2 regions of the Janthinobacterium sp. SUN176 genome follow, and region 2 is predicted to be linked to the other one. Evidence: predicted binding sites of a transcription regulator. Region 2 holds the regulator's gene; the other holds the start of a gene.

Region 1 (6,673 bases), on a different contig from region 2:
GCGGAGCGGACGGGACTCGAACCCGCGACCCCCGACGTGACAGGCCGGTATTCTAACCAACTGAACTACCACTCCAAGCTCGTATGATCTGTGTTGCTGATCCATGAAGCACTGGATAATTTTCTGTTTGGTGGTGGGTGCTGAGAGGCTCGAACTCCCGACCTACGCCTTGTAAGGGCGCCGCTCTACCAACTGAGCTAAGCACCCGCATACCCAGAAAACTATCCCGACGTTTGTCACCACGTCTGGAAGAGGCACTATTATAGGGGGCGCTATCGTGCTTGTGCAACTATTCTTGAGGGGGAATGGCAGTTTTTTTGCTGAAAAGCGCAAAAATGTTCAGGCGAGGGGGGATGGACGTGTTTTTGGCTTCTGAAATGGGAAAAGCCCTTCGGTTCCAGGAACCAAAGGGCTTTTCTTTTATTGGCGGAGCGGACGGGACTCGAACCCGCGACCCCCGACGTGACAGGCCGGTATTCTAACCAACTGAACTACCACTCCAAGCTCGTATGATCTGTATTGCTGATCCATGAAGCACTGGACAGTTTTCTGATTTGGTGGGTGCTGAGAGGCTCGAACTCCCGACCTACGCCTTGTAAGGGCGCCGCTCTACCAACTGAGCTAAGCACCCGTTGCTTGTCTCAGAAAACCATCCCGACGTTTGTCACCACGTCTGGAAGAGGCGCTATTATAGGACGGGTAAAATCCTTGTGCAAGCGCTTTTTTCACTTTACTCTGTAATGCCCCATTGCGACAGCATCCACGCCATATTGAACGCATTCTCGGCGATGGCGTTATAGCGGCCCGACGCGCCGCCGTGGCCGGCACCCATATTCGTTTTCAGCAGCAGGGGATTGCTGTCCGTTTTATAGGCGCGCAGTTTGGCCACATATTTTGCCGGTTCCCAGTACATGACCTGGCTGTCGTTCAGGCCCGTCGTCACCAGCATGGCGGGATAGTTCTTGCGCGCAATGTTGTCATACGGCGAGTAGCTGAGCATGTAGTCGTACGCGGCCTTCTGGTTCGGGTCGCCCCATTCCAGGTACTCGCCCGTGGTCAGGGGCAAGCTGGCGTCCATCATGGTGTTCATCACGTCGACAAACGGCACGGCCGCGTGCACGGCGTGGAACAGGTCGGGGCGCATGTTGACGACGGCGCCCATCAGCAAGCCGCCCGCGCTGCCGCCCTGGATGATGAGGCGGTTCGGGCTGGTCCATTTTTCGCGCACCAGGTAGTCGGCGCTGTCGATGAAGTCATTGAAGGTGTTTTTCTTCTTCATCAGCATGCCGTCTTCATGCCAGGCTTCGCCCATGTCGGTGCCGCCGCGGATATGCGCTTGCGCATAGATGACGCCCCGTTCCAGCAGGCTGATGCGGCTGATGGAAAAAGTGGCTTCCGTGGAAATGCCGTAGGAGCCGTACGAGTACAGCAGCAGCGGCGCTGAACCGTCGAGCTTGACGCCTTTCTTGTAGACGACCCACAGCGGCACTTGCACGCCATCGCGCGCCTTCACCCACAAGCGCTGCGTGGTGTAGCGGCTGCTGTCGAAGCCGCCGACGATTTCCTGCTGTTTCAGCACCGTGCGCTTGCCGTCCTGCATGCTGACGTCGATGACGGTGGGTGGCGTGACGGGCGACTGGTAGGACATGCGAAATTGCGTGGCGGAAAATTCCGGCGTGCCGGCCGCCGTGGCCAGGTAGACGGGGTCGTCGAACTGCACCGCCTTCCAGTTCTTTTGCGCAAAATCAAAGATGCGGGCGCGGTTCAGGGCGCGTGCTTTTTCCATCACCACCAGGTAGCCCTGGAAGACGTCGATGGACTGGATCACGGCATCCTTGTTGTGCGGCACGACCGGCTTCCAGTGCTTCGGCTGCGGCGCCGAGAATGGCGCGCTGACGACACGGAAATTCTTTGCCCCCTTGTTGGTCAGAATATACAGCTGGCCGTCGCGGTGCTCGATGCCGTAGCGGTGGCCTTTTTCACGTTTCAGCACGGATTGGAACGTGCCTTGCGGCTTGCTCGTTGGCAGCAGCAGCACTTCGCTCGTGTCCGTGCTGCCCGAGGTGAGCACGAAGAATTGCTTGTCGCGCGTGCGGCCCACGTTGATGGCGAACTGCTCCACCGGCTCGTGGTAGACCTGTTGCGGCGCACTGCCCAGGGCCAGGCGGAACAAGCGGTCCGAGCGCTTGGTGGTGGCGTCTTCCTGTGCCAGCATCAGGGTGGCGTTATCCGCCGCCCAGGCCAGCGATGTCACGCGCGGCATGCTGTCGCCCAGCAACTTGCCCGTTTTCAAATCCTTGACATGCAGCTCGTACTGGCGGAAACCCGTCGTGTCGGTGGTGTAGGCCAGCAACTGTTCATTCGGGCTGATGCTGAAGGCGCGCACGGCAAAGAATTTGTGGCCTTCGGCCAATTGATTCTGATCCAGCAAGACTTCCTCTGCCGCCTGCGCATCATAGGCGCCACTGGCGCCGACGGGGCGGCGGCAGTGAATCGGATATTGCTTGCCCGCTTCCATGCGCGTGTAATAGTAGAAATTGCCCTGGCGCGCAGGCACGGACAAGTCCACTTCCTGCATGCGTCCCTTGACTTCCGCCGTTACCTTGTCGGCCAGCGGCTGGATCGGCGCCGTGACGGCGGCCGTGTAGGCGTTTTCCGCATTCAGGTAGTCGATCACGGCAGGATCGGCTTTCTTTTGCAGCCAGCGATAGTCGTCCGTGACGACCGTGCCGTGGCGCGTTTCCTGCCAGGCTGTCTTGGCGGCGACGGGGGCGACGGCCGTGGCGATGGTGGTGGTGGCGTCGGCGGCCAGCGCGGATGGCGCCAGCGTGGACAGTAGCAGGGCCGGCAGGATGGATGACCAGACGGACCGGCGGCGCGAAGCATGATGTGCTGTGGACAAGGCAACTCCTTTGAATAGTTGTGTCAGGATTGTAATCTTGCTATTGAGAAAAGCAACCGCTGATCGTCGCCATCGGGTCCCGTGCGTTTCAACTTGCATCCGCGGTCATTTCCGGTAATACTGTATGCATGCACAGTATCTTGCCGCAATGAAGGCAAGCCGATCCGCCGCGAGGTGTTTTTTGATTCCATCTGCCCCCACACTTGCCGAAGCACCCGCCGCGCGCCGCTGGATCGCCCACCTGGACATGGACGCCTTCTTCGCCTCCGTGGAACTGTTGAAATATCCGGAATTGCGCGGCGAAGCCGTCGTCATCGGCGGCGGGCGCTTGCAGCAGCCCGTGCTGCAGATTGACGGCACGCGGCAGTTTGCGCGCATGCGCGATTATGTGGGGCGCGGCGTCGTCACCACGTCGACCTACGCGGCGCGCGCGTTTGGCGTGTTTTCCGCCATGGGCATCATGAAGGCGGCCAGGCTGGCGCCCGACAGCATCCTGCTGCCGGCCGATTTCGAGGCCTACCGCGAGTATTCGGCCCGCTTCAAGCAAGCCGTGGCCCAGTTGTGCCCCATCATCCAGAACGTGGGCATCGATGAAATCTATGTCGACCTGACGGAACACGGCGCGCAGGCGCCGGCCATGGCGGCGCGCCTGAAGGCGGCCGTGTTCGAGGCGACGGGCCTGTCGTGCTCGATTGGCCTGGCGCCTAACAAATTGCTGGCGAAAATCTGTTCCGACCTGGAAAAACCCGACGGACTCACCATTTTGTCGCCCGAGGATATCGCCACGCGCGTGTGGCCCTTGCCGGCGAAAAAGATCAACGGTATCGGCCCGAAGGCGACGGCCAAGCTGGAAGCCCTGGGCATAGTCACCATCGGCGAGCTGGCGCAAGCCGACCTGGCCATGCTGCGCACGCAGTTTGGCGACCTGTACACGGGCTGGCTGCACCAGGCGGCGCTGGGCATCGACGAGCGGCCCGTGCAGACGAGCCGGGAAACCAAGTCCGTCAGCCGCGAAACGACGTTCGAGCGCGACTTGCAGGTGGTGCGCGACCGCGCCACGCTGTCGGAAAAGCTGGAAAGCCTGTGCACGCGGGTGGCGGGCGACCTGGGTAAACAGTCGCTGGCGGGGCGCACGGTGGGCATCAAGCTGCGTTTCGAGGATTTCAGCACCGTCACGCGCGACATCACCTTGCCCAGCGCCACGGCGGACGCCGCCGCCATCCTGCGGGCCAGCCGCGATTGCTTGCGGCGCGTGCCATTTGAAAAGAAAATCCGCCTGCTGGGCGTGCGCATCTCGACCTTGTCCGATCCGGCCATCGTGATGCGGCAGGCGCCGGCCCAGGCGGAACTGTTTCCCGCCCTGTAGCGGCATTCCCCACGCATCAACAACACCGCGCCAGTCCGCGCTTTTGACGGCATTCCCGTGTCGAAAGTGTAGAATGGCGTTCCCCTGGCACTACTGAAACAAACGGAAGACAAAAACTATGTGGTTCAAGAATCTTCAGATTTACCGCCTGCCCGCACCATGGGCCTATACGCCAGAACAACTGGAAGAGGCCTTGTCCTCGAACAAATTTACGCCGGCGACCAGCATGGATCTGATGCGCCAGGGCTGGGATACGCCACGCCCGAACGGCGGCCTGGTCCACGTGGTCAACAAACAGATGCTGATCTTGCTGGGCACGGAAAAGAAACTGTTGCCAGCCACCGTCATCAACCAGGTGGCCAAGGCCCGCGCTGCCGAGATGGAAGAAGCGCAAGGCTTTGCACCAGGCAAGAAAGCCATGAAGGAATTGAAGGAACGCGTGGCCGACGAGCTGTTGCCGCGCGCCTTCAGCATCCGCAGCAATGTCTGGACGTGGATCGACCCCGTCAATGGCTGGCTGGTGGTCGATGCCGCCAGCCCGGCAAAGGCCGATGAAGTCATCAAGCTGCTGCTCAAGGCCGTGGATAAATTGCCGCTGGAAAGCCTGCGCGTGCAGCGCTCGCCCGTGGCGGTGATGACGGAATGGCTGCAGGCGGACGATGCGCCGGCCGGCTTCACGGTCGACATGGATACGGAATTGCGCGCCACGGGCGAGAGCAAGGCCACCGTGCGCTACGTGCGCCACACCCTGGAAGCGGACGACGTGCGCCGCCACATCGCGGCCGGCAAGCAGTGCACGCGCCTGGCCATGACGTGGAACGACAAGATTTCGTTCGTGCTGACGGAATCGCTGGCCATCAAGAGCGTCAAGCCGCTGGACGTGATCAAGGAAACGGAATCGAGCACGAAGAACGACGAAGAGCGTTTCGACGGCGACGTGATGCTGATGACGGGCGAGTTGAGCAAGCTGATGGCCGACGTGGTCGAAGCCCTGGGCGGCGAAGCGACGGCATAAGCGCAGTCATGCCGGTACGAAAAAGGAGCTGCGGCTCCTTTTTTTTCACCTGTGGATTGCGAAAAGATAAAAAAAGCGCCTTGCACGGTGAAGTGCAAGGCGCTTTCGGACAAGCTAATTCACAACGTCAAATTAGAACTTGTAGTTGCCGGTGATGTAGAACGAACGCATCATTGGATCGGCGTAGCGTGGGTCGAAACCAACCTGGTGGCCCGACGAAGCGCGCAGCGACAGCGGCGGTGCACGGTCGAACAGGTTTTTGATGCCTGCGCGGATCGTGGTTTGCTTGTCAAAGGCGAAACGTGCTTGCCAGTCGAACGTCGTGTACGACGGTACTTGCAGGCGGAAGTCGTCTATTTTGGTTTTGGTGTCCTCGTTGTACACGCTTGCTGCCGCATCGGTGTAGCCGTTACGGTAGTTGACCGTTACCGTGTTGCTCAGGCGGCCCGTATCCAGGGTCGTCGTCAGCTTCATCAGGTTGCGGAACGTGACTTCGTTGGTGTCGCCGAAGAAGTTCATGTTGCTGGTGAACACGTTGTTGCTGCCTGCCTTGGTGTAGTTCGCGTGCAACATGTGCGTACCGCTCAATTGGGCGGTCAGCTTACCGAAGGAAAACTTGTGGTTGGCCGACAGATCCCAGTCGATACCACGGTATTCCTTCTTGCCGACGTTGACCGACAGTTTCTTGAACGCGTAGTAGGTATTGCCGGTCGATGGCTCCTTGTAGTAATCGAAGCTTGTCGCATACTTGACCGGATCGCCAAATGCCTGATCTTCGGTGATTTCCGAGACGGCATTGCGCAGTTTCACATCCCACAGGTCGGCGCCGAACGAGAAGGCCGAGCTAGGCTCAACACGGAAGCCCAGGGTGAACTGTTTCGATTTTTCCGACTGCAGTTCTGGATTGCCTTCCGATACGGCGTTGTATTGAATTGGTTCGCCGCGGCAGAACTCGGTACCTGGGTATGGGCAGGTAAATTTCTTGGCGGTAAAGCCGGCATTGACCAGTGGCTGAGCGATGTCCAGCATGCTTGGCGCCTTGAAGCCCGTGCCGTAGGAGCCGCGGATCAGCACGGTTTGTACCGGCTGCCAGCGTGCCGATACCTTGTAGGTATTGGCGCTGTCTTTTTTACCGACAGTTTTGCTGTTCAGCTTGTCATCGATCGCCTTGACAGCATCGTAACGGCCACCGACGGTCATTTCGAACGACTTGGTCAGAGGAGCCAGCAACTCGACGAACGCGCCGTAGGTGTCGCGGCTCATGTCGTAGGCAGCTTTCGTGTTGAAGCTGTAGATATCGTCACCGGTGGCGCCTGGCGACTGCTCATAGCGGTAGGTGCGGTAGTCGCCGCCGATACCCAGGCTGGCCTTGCCGCCTGGCAAGGAGAAC
Region 2 (6,673 bases):
CACGTCCGGCTCGTCGCGGAACAGCTTGGACATGGCGGCGCGCATCACGTGGTCGGCGTCCGATTCCAGGCGGTCAATCTCTTCGCAGATGGCGACGATCTTGCGCGAGTTATCCATGTTGTGCAGCATGGCGACGGCGTCGCGCACTTTTTCGGTACAGGCCAGTACCAGTTCGGCCAGGCGCTTGGCTTCCGGCGTGACGGCCTTCAGGTCGTACAGCGAGACGGTTTGCGCCGCATCTTCCAGCAGGTCGAGGATGTCGTCCTGGCGCGTGATCAGCTGATGGATGTCATCGCGGTCGATCGGCGTGATGAAGGTCTTGTGCAGCATTTCCACGGTGGCGTAGGTGACTTTGTCCGCCTGTTTCTCGATGCTTTCGATCGCATGCACGCGGTTTTCCAGGTCATCGAAATTGGTCATCAGGCCGAGCATCTCTTTGGCGCCCTTGACGCACAATTCCGCGTGCTGGTTAAACAATTCAAAAAACTTGCCCTCAGTGGGCATCAAGCGTCCAAACATGTCATTCTCCGTTAAGCATTGAGTCGTGTTATTTACTACAGAAAGCCGCCCCTTTTGATGAAGGGGCGGCCAATGGAATATCAGTGCTGCTGTGTTAGTCGCCTTGGTAAAGCGCCAGGCCACCACTGTAATTGCCAAATTTGGTGTACTGCCCCATGAAGGTGAGGCGGATGCTGCCGATTGGACCGTTACGTTGTTTACCGATGATGATTTCGGCCGTTCCCTTGTCCGGCGAGTCGGGGTTATACACCTCGTCGCGGTAAATGAACAGGATCACGTCGGCATCCTGCTCAATAGCGCCCGATTCGCGCAAGTCGGACATGACAGGACGTTTGTTCGGGCGTTGCTCCAGCGAGCGGTTCAGCTGGGACAGCGCGATCACGGGGCAACCGAGTTCTTTCGCCAGGCCTTTCAAGCCCCGTGAAATCTCGGAAATCTCCGTGGCGCGGTTGTCGCCCGGCGTATTGGCCGACATCAGCTGCAAGTAATCGACGATGATCAGGCCCAGCTTGCCGCATTGACGCGACAAACGGCGCGAGCGGGCGCGCAACTCGATGGAATTCAAGGCCGGCGTTTCATCGATGTACAACTGCGCGTCGTTCATCTTCTGGATCGCATTCGTCAGGCGCGGCCAGTCTTCGTCATTCAGGCGGCCCGTGCGCAGGCGGTGCTGGTCGAGCTGTCCGACGGAGCCCAGCATACGCATGGCCAGCTGGGCGCCGCCCATCTCCATCGAGAACACAGCCACGGGCAAGCCGCTGTCGATGGCCACGTTTTCGCCGATGTTGACGGAAAACGCCGTCTTGCCCATCGATGGACGTCCCGCCACGATCACCAGGTCGCCCGGCTGCAGACCCGAGGTCATGCGGTCGAGGTCGATGAAACCGGTGGGCACGCCCGTGATTTCACTCTGGTTGTCGCGGCTGTACAGTTCGTCGATGCGCTCGACCACCTGCGTCAGCAGGGGCTGGATGGCGGTCCAGCCCTGGGCGCCGCGCGCGCCCTCTTCGGCGATGGCGAAAATCTTCGATTCGGCCTCGTCAAGCATCTGCTTGACTTCCTTGCCCTGCGGGCTGAAGGCCGTGCCGGAGATGTCGTCGGCGACGGTAATGAGTTTACGCAGCACGCCGCGGTCGCGCACGATCTCGGCGTAGCGCCGGATGTTCGCGGCCGATGGCGTATTTTGCGCCATGGCGTTCAGGTAAGCGAGTCCGCCCACATCATCGGCCTTGCCGAGCTGGGTCAGGGTTTCAAAAACAGTAATGACATCGGCTGGCTTGGAAGCGTTAACCATCTTGACGATTTGCTCGAAGATGATGCGATGGTCATAGCGATAGAAATCCTCCGCATGCATGAAGTCGGCGATGCGGTCATATGCGGCATTGTCGCGCAGCAGACCACCGATAACGGATTGTTCTGCTTCGATCGAATGCGGCGGAATACGGAGGGAATCCAGTTGCGGATCAGAGGGGGCGTTCATGGCGCGAATTATACCCGCTTCGGCGTGCTGGCAAAAATAAAGGGCTGAAATTGAGCGAAAAAAAGGCCACAAAAAAGCCGGGCGAACCCGGCTTTTCATAGTGCGGCAACGCTTGCGGGCCAGGCCCGCAGACGATTACGCGTTCGCGTCTGGAACGACAGCGATAACAACTTCCACAACCACGTCGGTGTGCAGAGCAACCGAAACGTTGTGCTCGCCAACGATCTTCAGCGGGCCGGTAGGCATGCGGATTTGTGCTTTTTCAACAGCAAAACCTTGCTTGGTCAGCGCTTCAGCGATGTCGAAGTTGGTGACGGAACCGAACAGACGGCCATCAACACCAGCTTTTTGAGCAACTTGAACGGTCAGGCCGCTCAGTTTTTCGCCCTGGGCTTGCGATGCGGCCAGTTTAGCGGCAGCAGCTTTTTCCAGTTCGGCGCGCTTGACTTCGAATTCAGCCACAGCGGTTGCCGTAGCACGACGTGCCAGGCGTTGCGGGATCAGGAAGTTACGTGCGTAACCGTCTTTGACTTTGACGACTTCGCCGAGGTTACCGACGTTAACAACTTTTTCTAACAGAATGATTTGCATAGTTCTTCTCCAGGAATATCTGACCGATTAAGCGTGGTGCAGATCGGTGTATGGCAGCAGCGCGAGGAAGCGAGCGCGCTTGATTGCGGTGTCAACTTGGCGCTGGTAGTGCGCTTTGGTACCGGTCAGGCGTGCTGGCATGATCTTGCCGTTTTCTTGGACGAAGTCTTTCAGCGTGTCGACGTCTTTGTAGTCGACTTGCTCAACGTGAGCTGCGGTGAAGCGGCAGAACTTCTTGCGTTTGAACAACGGGTTTTGCTGTTTGCGTTTTTCTTTAAGCTTGAGCTTATTTTTGTCGAACTTTTTACCGAATGCCATGTCAGGCTCCTGTATCTAAAATGCGCTAGTCAGAATTGACTGCACTAAAATCAATGATGTGAAACACCAAACTCTTGCTGTTGCGGCTCTTCCTTGCCAGGAAACCCGTGAACTGATACACACCGCCCAAGCTTGCCTGGCTGAACCGGCCTGAGATTTCGCCTGCGGCTAGCGCGGCAACATCAAACTCGGTCAAACGGGCAATTCCTGCTTCCATCTGCTGCGAACTGTGTTGCAATACTGCATTCACAATCGGCAACCCTGCCGGGGTATAGCGCAATATTTCGCGCTCGGCAATGATGGCGGTTACTTGTAGCTGGTTCAGCGCACGATCCTGGTCAAAAATTAAGCTGCTGCTGCGGCTGGAGCGGCTGCTGGTGCTTCGGTGCGGTGGCTTTTGGCCGCGTCTTCGCGTTGTACCGATTTCATCATCGGCGAAGGAGCTGTTTCAGCTTTCTTCATTTTAACGGTCAGGTGACGCAACACGGCATCATTGAATTTGAATGCTGTTTCCAACTCGACCAGGGTCTCGTTGTCGCATTCGATGTTCAGGCAGATGTAGTGTGCTTTAGGCAGCTTTTGGATCGAGTAAGCCATTTGACGGCGGCCCCAATCTTCCACGCGGTGAACCGAACCGCCGCGGGTGGTTACGCTGGCTTTGTAGCGTTCGATCATCGCGGGCACTTGCTCGCTTTGGTCCGGATGGACGATAAAGACTATTTCATAATGACGCATGCAAACTCCTTCAGGTCGGATTGATAATCGCCCACCCCGGCGTCAAGACGGGTGTGGGAAGGTCAGCCGAAGATTATAACCGCCTTTTGCAAACGTTTCAATCATTCCTTCCACATGGGCCCGAAAAGCCCGCGCGCCGCCGCGCTTTCCGTCCGTGGACAAGTATTTCTTGCGAAATTCGCCCAAAACACGGAAATCCCCTTGCATAGTGAACGATACTGTACAAAAATACAGACTGTTCATATAGACAGCATTTTAGTATGCACCCACTGCTCATGATCAAGCTGACAGCACGACAAGAACAAATCCTGAACCTGATCAAGGACGCGATTGAAAACACGGGCTTTCCTCCCACCCGTGCCGAAATCGCCAATGAACTGGGTTTCAAATCGGCCAATGCGGCCGAAGAGCATTTGCAGGCTCTGGCCCGCAAGGGCGCGATCGAGATTTCACCGGGCACATCGCGCGGCATCCGCCTGATCGGCGCCGCCGCCGAAGCGCTGCCATCGAAGGTGCCGGCAGCGCTGCTGATGTCGCTGCCGCTGATCGGCCGGGTAGCGGCCGGTTCGCCCATCCTGGCGCAGGAAAACCTGGAAGCGAGCTACAACGTCGATCCGGCCCTGTTTTCGGCCAAGCCTGACTTCCTGCTGAAGGTGCGCGGCTGGTCCATGCGCGACGCCGGCATCATGGATGGCGATTTGTTGGCCGTCAAGAAAGTCGACAGCGCCAAGAATGGCCAGATCGTCGTGGCCCGCATCGGCGACGAAGTCACCGTCAAGCGCTACAAGAAGACGGGTTCCGTCATCGAATTGCTGCCGGAAAACCCGGACTTCAAGGTGATTACCGTGTCGCCGGAAGATGAGTTTGCATTGGAAGGTTTGGCCGTCGGACTCATGCGCAGCTGGCATTAAGAGGGAAAGCGCTTGCAGCATACCTGCGAGCGCTTAATTCCCATCCTATTGAGCACATCGGCAAGACTGCCTTATTTGCTTGGCAAAGGACTGGTCACCCATTGCGGCGTGTTCGCGGTACGTGAGCGATTCAGTTCACTCATTTCATTTTCTGTCTGAATTTTTTTATTCTCCGCCAAGAGATACGCCTCTGTTTTGGAGTGCCACTCATCGCGCTGCGCCAAGATATTTTTTGCCAGCTCACGCCCTTCGGCACTCACCCTCGCATAGGCTGTATCCATGCGCAGCTTGGCCTTTTCAAATTCCTGCTCATTCATCAACGATTCAATATCAGAAGGAATGGCTTTGCCAGGCGGCAAAGAAGCATTCAAATTACTGACGAAGCTGTTATAGCACGCCATCCAGGCATCGACACTATCGGCCACATCTCTGATTTGACGCTTGGTTTGGGAGAATGCAGGAATCACCGGGGTAACGCACTTGACCTTACTCAAGGCAACATCCTCGCCGGCATATGAGTTGACATAGTAATCAATGTCACCTTTTCGCGCGACACGGTTAGCCATAAGGGCAAGCGCGGCTTCGGCATTCTTGTTGCCCGCCTTGGAGGCCTGCCCAAACCATTGTCCGGCTTGCGCGGCATCGACAGCCACTCCCTCACCATACAAATACATCTCGCCCAAATGAAATTGAGCCTCGGCATTCCCGGCCTGAGCCAACTTCTTGTACAAATCCAAGGCTTGCGGGTAAGCCTTGGATTGCAGGAATTTATTCGCATCCGTCAGATCATCAGCATAGACAGCGCAAGAAAACAATAAAAAAACACTAAATACAATTTTTTTCATTCCCACTCTCCGATTGAGAAAAAGACACATATGCTTTAATTACACTTAAATGTAATCTTTTTCTCAAAAAAGTGAAACCTTATTCTTCTTCCAACGCGTGCTTGAAGTCTTCCAGCAGATCCACCTCATCCTCGATACCCACCGACACACGGATCAGCGACTCGGCGATGCCCATGCTGGCGCGCCGCTCGGCACCCATCTCGTAGAAAATCGTGTGGGCGACGGGAATGACGAGGGTGCGCGTATCGCCGAGGTTGCTGGCGGGAATGGCAAGATTAAGACGATTGAGGAAATCGAAGCAGTCGATGCCATCCTTCAATTCAAAGCTGAACAGCGAACCATAGCTGCGGAACAAGTCCGTCGCCAGCGCGTGCTGCGGGTGCGACGCCAGGCCCGGGTAATGCACGGCCGCCACTCTCGGGTCGGCGGCCAGCATGGTCGCCAGCGCCAGCGCGTTCGAACAGGTACGGTCCATGCGCAAGGCCATGGTTTCCGCCCCGACGGCGATATGGTGCGCCGCTTCCGGCCCCAGAGAGGCGCCGAAATCGCGCAAGGCCTTGGCGCGGATTTGCGCGATGCCCCACTGTGCGGGCGCCGCCTTCTTGTAATTCTCGAAAATGTTCGGATACTGCGTCCAGTTGAACACGCCCGTATCCGTCAAGCTGCCGCCCAGCGCATTGCCGTGGCCGCCGATGGATTTCGTCAAGGCATTGACCACCAGGCCCGCGCCCACGGCTTTCGGACGGAACAGGTATGGCGTCGTCATCGTATTGTCGACGATGTACAGGATGCCCTTCTCGCGGCACAAGTCACCGATCTTCTTCAGGTCGGCGATCTGCGTGCGCGGATTGGCAATAGTTTCCACAAAAATAATCCGCGTGGCCGGCGTGATGGCGGCCGCCACATTGGCCACGTCGGTGGCGTCGACGAACGACACGGCGATGCCCTGCCCCGTCACCGTTTGCCACAGGCTGTTGGTGTTGCCAAACAAAAAGGCCGACGATACGACATGGTCGCCCGCGCGCAGCAAGGATTGCACCACGGCACCGATGGCGCCCATGCCGGTGGCGAAGCACAGGGTCGCCACGCCGTCTTCCATCTTGTTGACCTTGTCTTCCAGCGCGGAAACGGTCGGGTTGCCCTGGCGGCCATAGCGGAAACCCGGCTCCTTGCCCTGGAACACGGAAGCGAGCTGGCGCGCATCGGCGTAACCAAAGGCAACGGAAGTGTGCACGGGCTTGTGCAGGGAGCCATGTTCGATGCCCTTGCGGCGG

The links. The regulator LexA, encoded in region 2, represses DNA repair genes until DNA is damaged. The targets are predictions, from matches to a motif close to ACTGTATNNNNATACAGT.
Region 1: a site for LexA is predicted at 3,022-3,039, ahead of dinB (DNA polymerase IV). Genes of this name have one in related genera too.

Annotation. Positions count from the first base shown of each region.
Region 1 is NZ_JAPWIA010000005.1:127,796-134,468, forward strand. It holds tRNA gene O3299_RS24695 (tRNA-Asp) at 1-75, opposite strand, end outside; tRNA gene O3299_RS24700 (tRNA-Val) at 132-207, opposite strand; tRNA gene O3299_RS24705 (tRNA-Asp) at 425-501, opposite strand; tRNA gene O3299_RS24710 (tRNA-Val) at 556-631, opposite strand; gene O3299_RS24715 (S9 family peptidase) at 731-2,902, opposite strand; gene dinB (DNA polymerase IV) at 3,084-4,268, shown strand; gene O3299_RS24725 (recombination-associated protein RdgC) at 4,387-5,283, shown strand; gene O3299_RS24730 (TonB-dependent receptor) at 5,416-6,673, opposite strand, start outside.
Region 2 is NZ_JAPWIA010000001.1:2,959,183-2,965,855, forward strand. It holds gene O3299_RS13365 (DUF47 domain-containing protein) at 1-519, opposite strand, end outside; gene O3299_RS13370 (replicative DNA helicase) at 614-1,999, opposite strand; gene rplI (50S ribosomal protein L9) at 2,135-2,590, opposite strand; gene rpsR (30S ribosomal protein S18) at 2,618-2,908, opposite strand; gene priB (primosomal replication protein N) at 2,934-3,233, opposite strand; gene rpsF (30S ribosomal protein S6) at 3,254-3,643, opposite strand; gene lexA (transcriptional repressor LexA) at 3,919-4,554, shown strand; gene O3299_RS13400 (tetratricopeptide repeat protein) at 4,626-5,399, opposite strand; gene O3299_RS13405 (cystathionine gamma-synthase family protein) at 5,479-6,673, opposite strand, start outside.